Regions from separate parts of the Vreelandella sp. H-I2 genome, predicted to be linked through region 1. Evidence: predicted binding sites of a transcription regulator. Region 1 holds the regulator's gene; each other region holds the start of a gene.
The links. The regulator LexA, encoded in region 1, represses DNA repair genes until DNA is damaged. The targets are predictions, from matches to a motif close to TACTGTNTANNTANACAGTA.
Positions count from the first base shown of each region.

Region 2: the regulator LexA is predicted to act here: its motif matches at 2,219-2,238, upstream of uvrD (DNA helicase II).
Region 3: the regulator LexA is predicted to act here: its motif matches at 1,186-1,205, upstream of recA (recombinase RecA).

Region 1 is NZ_JBRAMC010000007.1:37,933-43,688, forward strand. It holds gene ppsR (posphoenolpyruvate synthetase regulatory kinase/phosphorylase PpsR) at 1-392, shown strand, start outside; gene ACUVOF_RS17015 (hypoxanthine-guanine phosphoribosyltransferase) at 413-991, opposite strand; gene nagZ (beta-N-acetylhexosaminidase) at 1,040-2,071, opposite strand; gene ACUVOF_RS17025 (L,D-transpeptidase family protein) at 2,172-2,708, opposite strand; gene ACUVOF_RS17030 (TetR/AcrR family transcriptional regulator) at 2,686-3,363, opposite strand; gene lexA (transcriptional repressor LexA) at 3,643-4,320, shown strand; gene ACUVOF_RS17040 (energy-coupling factor ABC transporter permease) at 4,329-5,000, opposite strand; gene purU (formyltetrahydrofolate deformylase) at 5,025-5,756, opposite strand, start outside.
Region 2 is NZ_JBRAMC010000008.1:281,340-287,095, forward strand. It holds gene ACUVOF_RS19520 (sodium-dependent transporter) at 1-716, shown strand, start outside; gene ACUVOF_RS19525 (PA3496 family putative envelope integrity protein) at 750-965, opposite strand; gene hexR (transcriptional regulator HexR) at 1,216-2,070, shown strand; gene uvrD (DNA helicase II) at 2,290-4,488, shown strand; gene ACUVOF_RS19540 (phosphate-starvation-inducible PsiE family protein) at 4,509-4,988, shown strand; gene ACUVOF_RS19545 (TRAP transporter substrate-binding protein) at 5,095-5,756, shown strand, end outside.
Region 3 is NZ_JBRAMC010000001.1:640,362-646,117, forward strand. It holds gene ACUVOF_RS03110 (regulatory protein RecX) at 1-74, opposite strand, end outside; gene recA (recombinase RecA) at 99-1,166, opposite strand; gene ACUVOF_RS03120 (CinA family protein) at 1,271-1,801, opposite strand; gene mutS (DNA mismatch repair protein MutS) at 1,884-4,445, shown strand; gene fdxA (ferredoxin FdxA) at 4,736-5,059, shown strand; gene eno (phosphopyruvate hydratase) at 5,583-5,756, opposite strand, start outside.

The DNA.
Region 1 (5,756 bases):
TCATCCTGGTGGGCGTCTCACGCTGCGGCAAAACACCCACCTCGCTCTATTTGGCACTTCAGTTTGGCATTCGGGCGGCCAATTATCCGCTGACGGAAGATGATCTAGATGAAGACGGAATGCTGAAGCTGCCCAAGGCACTTGTGCCTCATCGTCAAAAACTGTTTGGCTTAACGATTGATGCACGGCGCTTGTCGGCGATTCGCAATGAAAGACGCCCCAATAGCCGCTACAGTTCGATGGATCAATGCCTTCAAGAAGTGGAACAGGCTGAATCGCTTTACCGCACCATGCATATTCCCTTTATCGATGCGACACGCTTTTCGGTGGAGGAGATCTCTACGCGAATGATTGCCGAGACCGGTTTAGCGAGGCGCTTTTCGCCCCGCTAATACGATAAGTCACTGTGTGATTACATGCCTTTCGGCGCAAAAATACCCGGTGCGTTGCGCCAGTAACCTTTGTAATCCATGCCAAAGCCGAACACATAACGATCGGCGACTTTCAAGCTGCAATAGTCGGCTTTCAAGCCGGGCACTGCTTTGCGATCGTGTTGTTTATCGACCAATACAGCCGTGGTGACGCTGGCGGCTTGGGCTTCTTCACAGTAAGCCAAAATGGCCGCCAGTGTCGCGCCTTCGTCCAGGATATCGTCAACGATTACCACATGGCGGCCTGCCATGGGTACTTCTGGAGAAACACGCCAAAAAAGCTCACCCCCACGGAATTCATTGCGGTAACGCGTGGCATGTAGATAGTCCACTTCCAGCGGGAAGCCTAAACGGGTGAGCAAATGCCCTGTCGTAATCAAGCCACCATTCATTACACAATAAAAAACCGGCAGTTTATCGCCTAAATCACGAGTGATTGCTTCCGCCATGCGATCAAGAGCAAGTTCTACCTCTTGTTGAGAAATTAAACAGTCGGCGTTATCCATCAACTCACGCATTGAGTCTAGCGATTCTAACGCCTCTTTATCCAACTTTGACATCTACCAACTCCAGGGCGGGTTATAAACTGTATTTGCTACAATACGTGGCTAAATAGCGCTGGGGTTTGACTGGTTCGCCAGCGCTTCCAACTTAGCGTGAGCACGGCGCCAACGGCCCAGCGCACTCAGCGCGTCTAAATCAGGCCGCGCACGGCTATAGCGCAGTTTAGCGGGACGTTTGGTATCTATACCCTGGCACGCCAGCATCACTTCAAGCGCGGCAGCACGATCATTACATACCAACAGCATATCGCAGCCTGCCGCTAGCGCCGCTTGAGCGCGCGCTTTAGGATCGCCCGCTTCGTGGGCGCCCGCCATGCTTAAGTCGTCGGAAAACACACAGCCTTTGAACCCCAGCGATTCGCGCAACATACCGAGCCAATTAGGCGAAAAGCCTGCCGGGCGCTTATCGAAAGCACTGTAAATCACATGCGCAGGCATTACGCCTTCTAGCTGTGTGGCTAGCTGGGCAAAGGGTATCAGGTCATGCCGTTTAATAACCTCTAGCGGACGATCATCCACCGGCAGTGCGACGTGAGAGTCTGCGGCTACCCCACCGTGGCCAGGGAAGTGCTTACCCACCGCCGCCATACCTGCATCGTGTAGGCCCTGAACAAACGCGCTGCCCAATTGCGCCACGTGCTGGGGATCACTGCTAAAACTACGATCACCAATAACACTTGAGACACCGCTTTCAACATCCAGTACGGGAGCAAAACTTAAGTCCAACCCGCAGGCGGCCATTTCCATTCCCAATAACCACCCAGCATCTTTTGCTAACGACAAGCCATCTTCGGGATTGTCGCGATAGCGCTCGCCAATGCGCGCCATGGCAGGAAGACGGGTCAACCCTTCTTTAATACGCTGAACGCGTCCGCCCTCTTGATCGACTGCCAGCAGTAAATCAGCACGCACACGGCGAATATCGCTGCAGAGTTGGCGAACCTGATAGCCATTCTCGACATTACGGGCAAATAAAATAACGCCCCCTACCGTCGGTTCAAGTAGTAAGCGCTTTTCTGCAGCCGTCAATTTAGGGCCTTCAAGGTCCAGCATGACCGGGCCTAACGGTTGAGTCATCGTGATAGGTCCATTAAAAGGGGCGATGATTCTAGACGATCGTCTAGCAGAGTCAAAATCTGAGACACATTAACGGTTGTTACTGTCAGTCACAGCCTGGTTAGTCAAAACACTGCCGACCGCCATGCAACCAAACCGGGGTACCCGGCACTGCTAACGAAAAGATAGTCAGCAAATCACTGTTACGTAAACGGATACAGCCATGGGAAGCAGCAACACCCATCGGCTGATCAGGTGGCGTACCGTGCAGGTAGATATAGCGCCGTTGCGAGTCTACCTGGCCTCCGCGGTTCACTCCCCTTTCTAACCCGCAAAGCCACAAAATACGGGTTAAAATCCAGTCACGCCCTGGATAAATCTCGTCTAGCGCAGGTGAAAATACCTCGCCAGTCCAGCGTCGGCCCCGAAAAACGGCATTTTCCGGTCTATCAGCACCAATAGCGGCTCGTACATAGTGCCAACCATGGGGTGTTTTACCACTCCCATTTTGCTCTCCATTACCGGCGGCACCGGAAGATATCGCGTATTCATGAAGCACTTTCGCGCCCCACCAGCAGCGCATTAGCTGTTGAGTGGTATCAATCTCCAGCCAGATGTTTTCAGTTGGAGGTAGCTCAGCTAGCTTGGGCGTTCGCATGTTTTCCTTCTTCGAGGGCAGGAGGTAACGGTGCATTCATGGCAGCAACTACCACCGGACGCAACCGCCTTACTAAATCCCGCACAGTGACCTGCTCGTGATAATCCTTTTCCGCGATATCTCGCAATGCATCGAGGCCTGACAGGGTAAATATCACGGTACCAAGCATAAAGTGTAGTCGCCAAAAGCGTTCCGCGTCAGGCAGGTCTGGTGTCGCCTGACGCACAAGCTCCGTGAAACGGGCAAACACATCGCCATACTCTTGTTGAATATGGCGTCGAAGATGCCCTTGTGCTTGGCTGTAGGCCAGTCCAAGTAAGCGCATGAATACTTTGAGACTGTTGCGTTCAGCCGGCACAGCCAGAACGGTTGTTGCCATTGTTTCGAGTAACGTTTCAAGCGGCACAACGTGCCCTTTATGCTGGGCTTCAAGCTCATCAAGTGCCGTGTGAAAACGCACTGTAAAAGGATCTAGATAGCGAGAAAACACAGCCTGAATTAAGGCTTTCTTAGAGCCAAAATGGTAGTTCACGGCCGCCAAGTTGACGCGCGCTTTACTAGTGATGTTGCGCAGCGAGGTTTCAGCAAAACCACGCTCTGCAAACAGCACTTCAGCGGTATCGAGTATACGGGTCACCGTATCAGACTGAGCCATAGCGCTCTCCAGGGAAACAAGTGTTTAAAACATAGCAAAATACTATTCTATAAACTTGGCAGGCTCAACGCTTGATTTACTAATGAAATATGGCGTCTTGCATAAGAAAAAACTTAGTTTAAAACGATGACTAAAATTGCCCGGGTAGAGAAAATGAGGATTGACAGGCCATATACTGGACAGAGGAACATACTGTATACTTAACCACTTATCGATTAATTCGACATTTATCTTTGTTACTGTCAGTTCACTATCAATTTACAAATTATGGAGTCTGGTATGTCGCGTCCACTAACCGCTCGCCAACAGCATGTCTTTGATTTTATCGTTAAGACCATGGGCGAATTTGGCTACCCTCCTACGCGCGCCGAGATTGCTAAAGCGCTTGGCTTCCGTTCTCCTAATGCGGCTGAAGAACACCTGCGCGCACTTGAGCGCAAGGGGGTTATTCGTATTATCCGCAATACCTCTCGCGGCATCCGCCTGCCCAACCAAGAGCCCCAAGAAGCCCTGGATAGTGCCACCACGACCGTACCCTCCAATGTAGAGCCGCTGCCCACAGGCCTACCGGTGATTGGAGAAGTGGCGGCAGGCAGCCCTATACTGGCCGCCGAGCATATTGATCGCTACTGCCCATTACCACCAGAATACTTCACACCAAAAGCTGACTACCTACTGCGTGTACGTGGTTTATCAATGAAAGATATCGGCATCTTAGAAGGTGACTTGTTGGCAGTTCACCGCACCGAGCGGGTACGTGATGGACAGATCGTGGTTGCTCGTCTGGAGGATGAAGTGACCGTTAAACGCTTCAAACGCCAGGGGCATCAGGTAACCCTGTTTGCAGAAAATTCCGACTTTGCGCCAATCGAAATAGATCTGCGCTATCAGTCACTCGATATCGAAGGCGTCGGCGTCGGCGTCATTCGCGGTGGTAACGGGCAGGCGCTCGGCTAAAACTGGCGTTACTGCAGGTCGATATAGCGGTGGTCATTGAAAGTGGCCACCCAATCAGGATGGTAAACTAGCAGAATACTCAGCAGCATGCCGGTTAGTAGCGCCTCGGATGGCATTAATAGGGGTAGGAAGCGCGCATACTCCTGAGCCAAATAGACAGCATCAGGATCAGTACCCGCGACGACTATCAGCAACACTGCAGCTAACCCTCCTCCCAGCGTTGCCAGTGCAGAGCCGAAAAAGCCGCAGACAAATAGGAATACCATCAGATTATCCGGTAGGCGCCGATCTACCAACCGCCACACCGTGCCAATGATCGCAGCAGGCACTATTCCTGTGACAAGAATATTAGCTCCCAGCAGCATCCACTCATTGCGACCGATCAATACCATAGCAATATTAATAAGTACGTTACTGATCAGCGCTAGGGGCGCCTTAAACACAAGTGTCAGCAATACCGTAAAGACCAGATGTAACGTTAGCCAATCAACCGCCTGAGCACGCAGCTGCCACATCAGCACCACCGCCAGCGTCGCGCCTAGCCAACGGTGCTGAAGCGCGACGTCTCCCCTCAAGGCCTGCCACGGCCGCCGACTAATTACCCAAACAACAACTCCTAACGAGAGGAGCGAGGTGAGCAGCAGCATCCAGGGCGCTAATACACTTTGCGCAAATGACATGGTGGCCTCTCGGTTCAATAAGTATTAACTAAACACCACAGTTTTGTTGCCATGGACCAGTACCCGATCCTCTAAATGCCACCGCAATCCCCGAGCGAGTACCGCTTTCTCCACATCACGGCCGAAGCGTACTAAATCGGTGGGCGTATGACAGTGACTAACGCGATGAATATCCTGTTCGATGATAGGACCCGCGTCGAGTTCCTCCGTTACGTAGTGGCAGGTAGCTCCAATCAGTTTAACTCCCCTCTGGTAAGCCTGGTGATAAGGCTTAGCGCCAGCGAACGAGGGCAAGAAACTGTGATGAATATTAATTACTCGCCCCGCATAACGCGTGCATAATTCAGGTGGCAAAATTTGCATATAACGCGCCAACACGATGCAGTCAGCACGAGCATTGTCAATCTCAACCTGTACTTCCGCAAACGACGCCTGCTTGTTTTCAGGGTCAACCGGAACATGATGGTAGGGAATGCCATACCATTCTGTCAGTGAACGCATATCGTCATGGTTAGAGATAACACCGACAATATCGCAATCCAGCTCACCCGCTTGCCAGCGATAAAGTAGATCTACCAAGCAGTGCGACTCTCGCGACACCATTAGCACCACTCGTCGTCGCTTCTGGGTATCGACCAGTGACCACTGCATATTGAATTCGCTGGCCACCGGTTCAAATGCTACACGTAACGCTTCTACCGACATGCCCACGGAATCCGCCAATATTTCGTAACGCATAAAAAAACAGCCAGTTTC
Region 2 (5,756 bases), on a different contig from region 1:
ACCCGGACTGGAGCAAGCTCACAGCAGAGACCGTGCTAGCCGCCCTGGGTCACGCCTTCTTTACCCTCTCTTTGGGAATGGGCATCATGATGGCTTACGGCTCGTATCTGGGCAAAGACATCAACCTGCTGCAAACCGCCCGTACGGTTATCATCATGGATACCGTCATCGCCCTCGGTGCTGGGTTAGCCATTTTCCCTATTGTATTTGCCAACAATCTGGATCTTGCCTCAGGTCCTGGGCTGATTTTCGTCACGCTGCCGTTGGCGTTTGGCAATATGGATGGCGGCTTAATCTTAGGCTTGATGTTCTTCTTGCTGCTGACGTTTGCCGCGCTGACCTCGGCGATATCACTGCTTGAGCCGGTGGTTGAGTTCATTGAAGAGCGTACGCCGCTCAGCCGTGTCATGGCAACGGTTGTGGCAGGTGTAGGCGCCTGGTTACTGGGCATTGCGGCACTGCTTTCGTTCAATGTGTGGAGCGAGCCACTCATGTTTGGGCTAGGCGTGTTTGATTTGCTGGATACGCTGACCAGCAAAATAATGCTGCCTCTGACGGGGCTAGGTGCGATTCTTTTCACCGCTTGGTGCTTAGAGCGCAACAGTGTCGAAGCCGAACTAGGCCTTTCCGCGACCGGCAAGAGCGTATGGAACATCATCGCGCGCTATTTAGCGCCCGCTGGCGTTATTGCCGTATTTGTGACTGGGCTTATTTAAGATAAGCCGTCACTACTCTGCCATTTGCTAATCTCAGTGCAATTCGCTCTCTTGCCGATCTTCATCAGGCAAGGGGGCGATGTCTCGCGATAGTTTCTGAAACTCTCTGTGCAGCTCAATACCACGGCGCGCTCTTAAGCTGCGCTGGGCAGCGCTACGCTGTCGTTGAGCATGCTCATCCACTTGTAAACTCATAAAAATGTCGAGCAATTCGCTTTTAACCGAGGTGATTCGTTCGACGTTTCTCATAATCGACGTTCCTCCAGATGAATATGCCTACGTCCACCTGCATTCGTGACGACTGTTATGATGCAGTGCGGCACTTCAATTATTACTATAACCTACTTGACAAAATGATGACCAATCTTAAAAAAAAGGGCTAACGGCCTTTAAACGTTACCCCTTACACCGCTTTCCATGCCCATTTACGCTATCAGTCAGGCATACTGTCGAAATGCTAGAGGTAGCCAAGTCTGTGTAGAGAGCCAAGGAGCTGAACGTGAGTCGCGCCCTGTTCGATGAAATGAGACGCCGCATGGAGCACTTTAGACGCTCCGAGCAAAAGGTGGCGCGGTTTGTACTGCGCAATCCAGAAGAGGTCATCCACATGCGTATTGTGGATTTGGCCACCGAAGCCACCGTTAGCGAACCCACTGTGGTGCGCTTTTGTCGTGCGTTGGGTTGCAATGGTTTTCAGGATTTCAAGCTACAGCTGGCGCAAATGCTGGCCAGCGGCAGCCAATTTGCACAGTTTTCCATGAACGATAGCGACTCTGTTGCTGAGTTCTCCCACAGCATTTTTGACTCTACCGTGGGCACGTTGCTGTCTGTGCGCGACCGGCTTGATAACGACTCCTTAGGCCGCGCAGTTAATGCCTTGGCAATGGCTAATCGCGTGGAGTTTTACGGCTTTGGCGCATCTGGTGCTGTGGCCTTTGATGCCCAGCACAAGTTTTTCCGCCTGCAAATTTCCACCTCAGCCTACGCCGACCCGCATATGCAGAATATGTCGGCGGTGACCTTAAAAGAGGGCGATGTGGTCGTAGCGATTTCACAAACCGGGCGCACCAAAGCGTTGGTTGCCAGCGTGCGCCTGGCTCGTGAAGCGGGCGCGACAGTCATAGGCCTCTGCCCCAGCGGCTCACCACTCGCTGAAGAGGTCAGCCTGCCGCTGTATATCGATGTCCACGAGGACACCGAAATTTACACGCCGCTTAGCTCACGCATCGCTCATCTAGTACTCATCGACGTACTCGCTGTCGGCGTGGCCAAAACCCGCGGCCCGAAACTCGCCGAACAGCTCAAAGCGGTTAAAAAGAGCCTCAACACGCTGCGCTTTCCTGAAGAGTCCTAGACTTTACCCATACGTTCTGGATAACCGGGTGCGAGGGCAGGTTGAAGCGAGGGTCTTTTGACAGGGATGTCAAAAGTAGCGCCCATGGATGGGTTCACAGCGCCCTCGCGGAAACCTGCCCTCGTCACAGAGGCAGGAAGATTACCACACCTGTATACACAGCCAGTTCGCTGGCTGTGCTAGACTAGCCGCCTATTTTTTGATCCGGCAGCGGCTACTATGGACGACGTCACGGCGATTCTCGATCAGCTCAACTCCGCCCAGCGCGAAGCAGTGAGCGCCCCCCAAGGCAACCTATTGGTGCTCGCAGGCGCAGGCTCCGGCAAGACCCGCGTGTTGGTCCATCGCATCGCCTGGATGATGCAGGCGGAAGGGCTATCTCCCTACGCACTGCTGGCGGTTACCTTTACCAATAAAGCTGCCAAAGAGATGCGGACACGTCTTGAGGCGCTGCTCAGCCTCTCGATGCGTCATGTGTGGGTGGGCACCTTTCACTCCATTGCCCACCGTCTGCTACGCACCCACTGGCAGGACGCCCGGCTGCCGCAACACTTTCAGATTATCGATTCTGATGATCAGCTACGTCTGGTCAAACGGCTGCTGAAAGATTATTCGATTGATGACGAACGCTACCCGCCGCGCCAGGTGCAGCATTTTATTTCCGGCTGCAAAGAGGAAGGACTGCGCCCACATCAGGTTAACGTCGATGGCGATGGCTACATGGGCCAAATGGTCGAGCTCTACGAGCGCTACCAGCTTACCTGCGAGCGCGGCGGCCTGGTCGATTTCGGTGAATTGCTGCTGCGAAGCCTTGAGCTGCTGCGCGATAACCCAGCGCTTTTGAAGCATTACCAAGAGCGTTTTGGCCATGTCCTAGTAGACGAGTTCCAAGACACTAATACGTTGCAATATGCCTGGTTGAAGCTGCTAACGGGCATGAAGACCCCTATGACCGCTGTCGGTGATGACGACCAGTCGATCTACGGCTGGCGCGGCGCCAAAGTAGAGAATATCAGCCGCTTTGAGCAGGAATTCCCGCAAACCCATACGGTGCGTCTAGAGCAGAACTATCGCTCCACCAGCGCCATCCTGGAAGCCGCCAATACGCTGATCAGCCACAACAGCGAGCGGATGGGCAAAAACCTATGGACCGATGGCATCGAAGGCGAACCGATCTCGATCTATGCCGGGTTTAACGACCTGGAAGAAGCCCGCTATATCGTCGACACCATCAAAGAGAAAGTCGATGAAGGCTTTAACCGCCGCGATATTGCCATTCTCTACCGCTCCAACGCCCAATCGCGACTGTTGGAAGAGACGCTGATTCGCCAAGGCATGCCCTATCGTATTTACGGCGGTCACCGCTTCTACGAGCGTCTGGAAATCAAGAATGCTCTGGCCTACCTTCGCCTGATGATCAATCGCGATGACGATGCCTCCCTTGAGCGGGTGATCAACGTGCCCACCCGTGGCATAGGTACGCGCACGGCGGAGATTGTCCGCCAGCGTGCCCGTGAACAAGGCATTCAGCTTTGGCAGGCGCTCCACGATGCGATCCACGACGGCACCTTGAAGGGCCGCGCGGCTAATGCCGTGCAAACCTTCGCCAACCTGATCGAGCAGCTCGATAACGATGCCTCAGGGATGGCGCTGCATGAAATTATCGATCACGTCACGGTTCATACCGGTTTGATAGAGCACCACAAAAGTGAACGCGGCGAGAAAGGCCAGGCACGGGTCGAGAACCTGGAAGAGCTCGTTACCGCTGCCCGCGCCTTCACTCAGGGCGATGTGTTTGAGGCACCCGAGGCGGGCGAAGGCATGGCGGCACTGGAAGCGTTTCTCTCAGAAGCCGCCCTTAACGCTGGCGACCACGAAGCCGAAGAGTTCGAGGACAGCGTGCAGCTGATGACGCTGCACTCCGCCAAAGGCCTGGAATTTCCAATAGTGTTCATTGCGGGTGTTGAAGAGGGGCTGTTTCCGCACAAGATGTCTATCGAGGAGCCGGGCAGGCTCGAAGAGGAGCGCCGGCTCTGTTACGTGGGCGTGACCCGCGCCATGCAGAAACTCTACCTGACCCATGCAGAAACCCGCCGCCTGCACGGTAAAGAGGTGTTTCCACGCCCTTCGCGCTTCTTGCGTGAGCTACCGCCACACCTGCTGGAAGAAGTGCGCTTGCGCGGGCATATTTCTCGCCCGGTGACCGCCTCACGTACCTCCTTTGCCCAGCAAAGCGTCGAGAGCAGCGGCGATCTGCCTAGCCTGCACGTCGGCCAAGGGGTTGAACATCCAGTATTCGGCGAAGGGATCATTCTCAACGCGGAAGGCGAAGGCGCCCGCGCCCGCGTGCAGGTGAGTTTTGAAGGCGAAGGCGTCAAATGGTTGGTACTTGGCTTTGCCAAACTAACGCCACTGTAGGCAACTTTAAAGAGGACATTATGAAACAACGCTTTAAACGCCTATTTCCTGAAGTTAGTAACGGATGGCAAACACTAAGCGGCTACCAGCGCTTTGAACGTTTAATATCAATGGTGTTGACCCTGGCCATCGGCGGAGCCGTGCTAGTGGCCATGTACTATCTAGTGATTCATGTGGTACAGCTGCTGTTTATTCAGAGCCGTGACCCCTTCGACTACCGCGTATTTCAAGCGCTGTTCGATATGATTCTTACCGTATTAATTGCCATGGAATTCAACAATTCCATCATTCGCACAATGACCAGTGGGAAAGGCTTTATTCACGTCGAAATCGTGGTGTTAATTGCGATTATGGCATTGGTGCGCAAATTTATGGTGTTGGATATGGAAGTCATCGATCCTTGGCAAATTGGGGCGTTATCGATGGCGGTCTTGGCGTTAGGCGGCTGCTATTGGCTGGTGCGTCATGGCAACAGCATGAAAGACGCAGCGGATGATTGATCAGAAGGCTTGCGAGCTAAATTCGCTATAAAGCATACTAACAAGCGGACACGGCGCACTTAGCGCCCTATAACAACAGCATGATTACTTTTGGAGTTCTGCTCACATGCAACGCCGTAACTTTCTCAAAACCGTTGGCCTAAGTGCCGCCGGTGTCGCTGCTGCCCCTTTTGTCACTACTTCAAGTGCGCGCGCTCAAGAGACCTACACTTGGGATATGGTCACCTCGTGGCCGAAAAACTTTCCTGCCCTGGGTACTGGCGCAAATGACTTTGCCCGTCGGGTCGAGCAACTTTCCAATGGTCGCATGCAGATCCGTGTACATGGCGCGGGTGAACTGGTACCTGCGCTCGAAGTATTCGATGCCGTGGCTGCCGGTACCGCTGAAATGGGTCACTCTGCTTCTTACTATTGGCGCGGCAAAGTGGCTGCCTCACAGTTTTTTACCGCCGTGCCGTTCGGTATGAACACGACCGAAATGAACGCCTGGTTGTACCATGGCGGCGGTCAGGAACTGTGGGATGAAATCTATGCCAACCACAACCTCAAGCCCTTCGCCGTCGGCAATACCGGCACGCAAATGGCCGGCTGGTTCAAGAAAGAGATCAACTCGCTGGAAGATATGCAGGGGCTGAAATTACGCCTACCGGGTCTTGCGGGTGAGGCCATGAATGGCATCGGTGTGAGCACCGTCAATATGCCAGGATCTGAGATTTTCACCTCGCTGCAAACCGGCGCTCTGGATGCCGCTGACTGGGTTGGACCCTA
Region 3 (5,756 bases), on a different contig from region 1:
GAATATTCGCGCCGAGCTAGTAAGCCAATGGCGATGTCACGAGGAGTGGCATCGCGCTGCGAGGTAAATGCCATCAGCTTGCCTTAGCGAAGATCGGCTTACAGCAGATCGTCGTCACCAGCATCCACTTCTGCCGCTGCATCTGCAGATGCCTCTTCCTTCTTCGGATCAGGTTTGGCCAGGAGCTGTTCACGAATCTGCGTTTCGATCTCGAGCATGACTTCCGGGTGCTCTTCCAGGTACAGCGCTGAGTTAGCTTTACCCTGGCCGATTTTAGTACCTTTGTAGCTGTACCATGCACCGGCTTTGTCAACCAGATTGCACTGCACGCCCAGGTCAATCACCTCACCAGCATGGTAAATGCCTTTGCCATAAAGAATCTGGAATTCAGCCTGGCGGAACGGCGGTGCCACCTTATTTTTAACTACTTTTACGCGGGTTTCGTTACCGGTGACTTCATCGCCCACTTTCACCGAGCCTGTGCGGCGAATATCCAAACGCACACTGGCGTAGAACTTGAGTGCATTACCGCCGGTAGTGGTTTCTGGGCTACCAAACATCACACCGATCTTCATGCGGATTTGGTTGATAAAAATCACTAGGCAGTTAGCATTTTTAATATTGCCGGTGATTTTACGCAGTGCTTGAGACATCAAGCGCGCCTGCAGGCCAACGTGGGCATCACCCATTTCACCTTCGATTTCCGCGCGGGGCGTTAGAGCTGCGACCGAGTCGATAACAATCACGTCAACACCGCCGGAGCGAACCAGCATGTCGGTAATTTCCAGCGCCTGCTCGCCGGTGTCCGGCTGGGAAACCAGCAGGTCATCCAGATTAACGCCCAGTTTTTCTGCGTAGCTAGGGTCAAGGGCGTGCTCGGCATCAACGAAGGCACACACTTTGCCCTGCTTCTGCGCCTGAGCAATCACCGAAAGGGTCAGGGTCGTTTTACCCGACGATTCCGGGCCAAATATTTCGCACACACGACCAAACGGCAGGCCGCCGATGCCGAGGGCAATATCCAGACCCAATGAACCGGTGGAAACCGACGGCATGACGACACGCGGCGCGTCGCCCAGACGCATAACAGTGCCCTTGCCGAACTGACGGTCAATTTGGGTGAGTGCAGCGTTTAGCGCTTTAGTGCGGTTGTCATCCTGAGCCATTTAGAGATTCCTCATAACAAGCTGTATAATTAGCCAGTAGTATGCCAAAGATTGCGCCGTAAACAAATCCTTGATCACGCTTTCCCACAACTATTTTCCTACGACTACTTTTTGCTCTCCTTCACGCGGGCATCCAGACGCGCCACTAGCCCTGCCAATGCCTGGCGCACTGCCTGCTCGCGCACCGCCTGGCGGTCACCTGGAAAATGGAAGCACTCCGCCTGCTGGTTGGCGGCATCTCCCCAGGCCAGCCAGACAGTACCTACCGGTTTTTCAGCACTGCCGCCATCCGGCCCGGCCACACCGCTAACAGCAACGCCTAAACCTGCACCACTTTCCTGACAGGCGCCTTGTACCATCGCTTTTACCACCTCTTCACTTACCGCGCCGTGTTCGTTCAGCGTGGCCTCGGGAACCCCTAACAAACGTGTCTTAGCTGCGTTCGCATAGGTGACATACCCCGTTGTGAAATAGGCTGAACTGCCTGCCACCCCCGTAATCACGCTGGCGATACCACCACCCGTGCAAGATTCCGCAGCGGTTATTTCCACCTTTAACTGCTGACAAAGCCGCCCCAAACGCTGTGCGAGCAGGGTTAAGTCAAGATTTTTCAGACTAGATACGCTGGGCACTATGTCGCTCCTTCAAGTGAGTCGTCAGTTCAGCGTAGAATACTGTGTTTAGCTTTCTCAAAGAAATTGCTCAATCAGGACGCCCATGTCACAGGCCATCCCCCCGAACACGCCAATGATCACGCAATATTTAAAGATCAAACGCGAACACCCCGAGGTACTGCTGTTCTACCGCATGGGGGATTTTTACGAGTTATTTTTCGACGACGCCAAACGCGCCGCCGCACTACTGGATATTACCCTTACCCAGCGCGGGCAGTCGGGGGGCAAACCGATCCCGATGGCAGGTGTACCTTATCATAGTGCTGAAGGCTATCTCGCGCGCTTGGTCGCCGGTGGCGAGTCGGTGGCTATTTGCGAACAGATTGGTGACCCCGCTACCAGCAAAGGTCCCGTTGACCGCCAAGTTGTGCGCATCGTCACCCCCGGCACGCTGCATGATGAAGCGCTGCTGGATGCACGCCGCGACAACGTGCTGGTCTCAGTCTCTCCCGGCAAAGATAGTTGGGGCCTGGCCTGGCTGGAGCTCTCCAGCGGCCGCTTCAACGTACTGGAAGTGGAGAGCGAGGCCGAAATGCTCGCCGAGCTAACACGCCTCTCCCCCGCCGAGCTACTGGTACCAGAAAGCCTGACCTTACCCGACACCTGGTCGCAAAAGCGCAGCCTGCGCCGTCAGGGCGAGTGGCTGTTTGACCTGGAGAGCGCCAACCGCAGCCTCTGCGATCAGTTTGAAGTACAGGACTTGCGCGGTTTTGGCTGCGCGCATCTCACCACGGCGCTGATTGCGGCCGGGGTACTGATTGATTACGCCCGTGATACCCAGCGCTCGCGCCTGCCACACGTTACTGCGATTAGCGTTGAGAATCGCGATGATGCCGTGGTGATTGACGCCGCCAGCCGACGCAATCTGGAAATAGACGTCAACCTCGGCGGCAGTGCGGACAATACGCTCGCTAGTGTGCTGGATACTTGCACCACAGCTATGGGCTCACGGCTACTCAAACGTTGGCTCAATCGTCCTTTGCGGCAACGAGAGATCGTCCAGAACCGCCATGCGGGCGTGGCGTTATTAAGTCTGGATGCCTCTTATATGCCTCTACGCGACACGCTAAGCGCGGTGGGCGATGTGGAGCGCATTCTGGCCCGGGTCGCATTGTATAGCGCTCGTCCACGAGATTTGGCGCGTCTGCGTGACGCTTTGGTCACCTTACCTACCCTTGAGGAGCAGTTGGGCGAGGTAGAGAGCGGCAGCGCCCTCGACAGCCTGCGCCCGCATATTCGCCCCTACCCCGAAATAGCCGACACGCTTAGCCGTGCTTTGGTCGAAAATCCACCTGTCGTGATTCGGGACGGCGGCGTGATTGCCGATGGTTTTGATGCCGAGCTCGATGAACACCGCGGCATGGCCGAAAATGCCGGGGACTACCTTGTTAAGCTGGAGATTCGCGAGCGCGAGCGCACCGGGCTTGCCAATCTTAAAGTGGGCTACAACCGGGTACACGGCTACTTTATCGAGCTGCCCCGCTCCCAGGCACAGCAGGCGCCCGCTGACTATATTCGCCGTCAAACGCTTAAAAACGCCGAGCGTTTTATCATTCCCGAACTCAAAGAGTTTGAGGATAAGGCGCTGTCGGCCAAATCCCGCGCATTGACGCGTGAAAAGTGGCTGTATGATCGCCTGCTGGGTGAGCTTAATAACAGCCTCCATGCACTACAAAGCACCTCTCAAGCTCTAGCGGAGCTAGACGTACTGTGCGCCTTCGCCGAGCGTGCCGAAGCGCTGCACTGGGTTCGTCCGACGCTAAGCGAGACCACCGGCATTCGTATTGAGGCAGGCCGGCACCCTGTGGTTGAACAGGTCAGTGAAACGCCTTTTGTTCCCAATGACGTGACGCTCAACCCAGACCAGCATATGCTGATTATTACCGGGCCTAACATGGGCGGTAAATCGACCTATATGCGCCAGACAGCGTTAATCGCTCTACTGGCCCACTGTGGCAGTTTTGTACCCGCTGACGCCGCTGAGGTTGGTCCGCTGGATCGAATATTCACCCGCATTGGCTCCTCAGATGATCTCGCTGGCGGGCGCTCCACTTTTATGGTCGAGATGACCGAAACCGCCAATATCCTTCACAACGCCACCCAGCAAAGCTTAATTTTGATGGATGAAATTGGCCGCGGTACCAGCACATTTGATGGCTTGTCGCTGGCTTGGGCCAGTGCCGAGCATCTGGCAAAGGGCCGTGCGCTAACGCTGTTTGCGACTCACTACTTTGAAATGACCGCATTGCCTGAACATACTGAAGGGGTTGCCAATATTCATTTAACAGCGACCGAGCATGGCGACAGCATCGTGTTTATGCACCGCATTGAGGCAGGCCCCGCCAGCCAAAGCTATGGCTTACAGGTGGCACAGCTAGCGGGCGTTCCCGGCCATGTCATTAAGCGTGCCCGTGAAAAGCTGATGAGCCTGGAGCACCGCGATGTAGATACAACCAGGCAAGCGCCACGCAGCACTCCGCAGCAAAACGACCTGTTCGCCGCTGCGCCACATCCTGTGGTGGAGGCATTGGAAAATGTGGATATGGATGGTTTGACGCCGCGGGAAGCGCTATCACTGTTGTATCAATGGCGAGACCTGATCTAATGGTGCTTATAGGATTAAAGGCAATAAGTGAGATTCAGGTGCCAGGACAGGTTGAAGCGAGGGTTTTTCGACAGTGTTGTCGAAAGTAGCGCCCACGGACGGGTTCACAGCGCCCTCGCGGAAACCTGTACTGGCATTGCTACCAACTGGAATCATATGGCGCTTGCCGCCAGGTATGCGCACCTCTAGAATGTCGCACAAACTTTTAGCTTATAAAAAACGGCTGATTTATAACCATTCACGATTGACCATGGCCGGGAGCAACCCGGCCCTGCAAGAGGGATAGCAAGATGACGTTTGTCGTTACCGAGAACTGCATCCAGTGCAAATACACCGACTGCGTGGAAGTATGCCCGGTCGACTGTTTCTACGAGGGCCCTAACTTCCTGGTCATCCACCCGGATGAGTGCATTGACTGCGCGCTGTGTGAGCCTGAGTGCCCCGCCGAAGCGATATTTTCCGAGGATGAGTTGCCCGATGGGCAGGAGCCATTTATCGAGATAAACGCTGAGATGGCAGAAGTATGGCCAAATATTGCCGAGCGCAAAGATCCGCTGCCTGACGCCGAAGAGTGGGATGGCAAGCCCGGTAAGCTAGAGAAACTAGAGCGCTAGCCGCTAATCAGTACCTTTCTTTAAAACCAGCGCTTATTTTAAATTAGCGCTGGTTTTTTATTGTGTCGCCGAAAGTGATTCGTCAAAAATGGGTTGCCAAATTGCAGGCAAAAAAAAGGCGGCCCTTAGGCCGCCCGCTCCAAGCACTTCCTCTGACCACTCCCTGGATCAACTTCCTCAGATGACTTCCTTGCCGGGACTTACCTCTTTGTATCACCCGGCGCATCTGACCCTCATCCCGCTGCATCCTGTCTGAAGCATCCTTGCCTCCCCTTGTCCTGTGTACATTGTCGCAGATCGTCTCGACTTCTCAACAACGCCCAAATGCAAAAAGGCGAGTCTTAGCGACTCGCCTTATTAAAAATAATATATTAAAAACAGAGGCTTAAACTTAAATTAGTGGAAAATTTCGTATTTAACCCTCTAATCCGAGCAATTCTCGTCGGCATTTGTAAGATATATCTTACAAAATCTTGAGACATCTCTTACAAGCCAAATGAAAAGTACGCTCAGCACTGGCTATCTACTGACCTTTAATTGCTTTTAAACCAGGGTAAGTAACGTTCCCAAGCTCCGCCTCAATCACCAACAAGCGGTTATATTTGGCAACCCGGTCAGAGCGGCAAAGTGAACCCGTCTTGATCTGCCCCGCACAGGTGCCCACCGCCAAATCGGCAATGGTGGTGTCTTCGGTTTC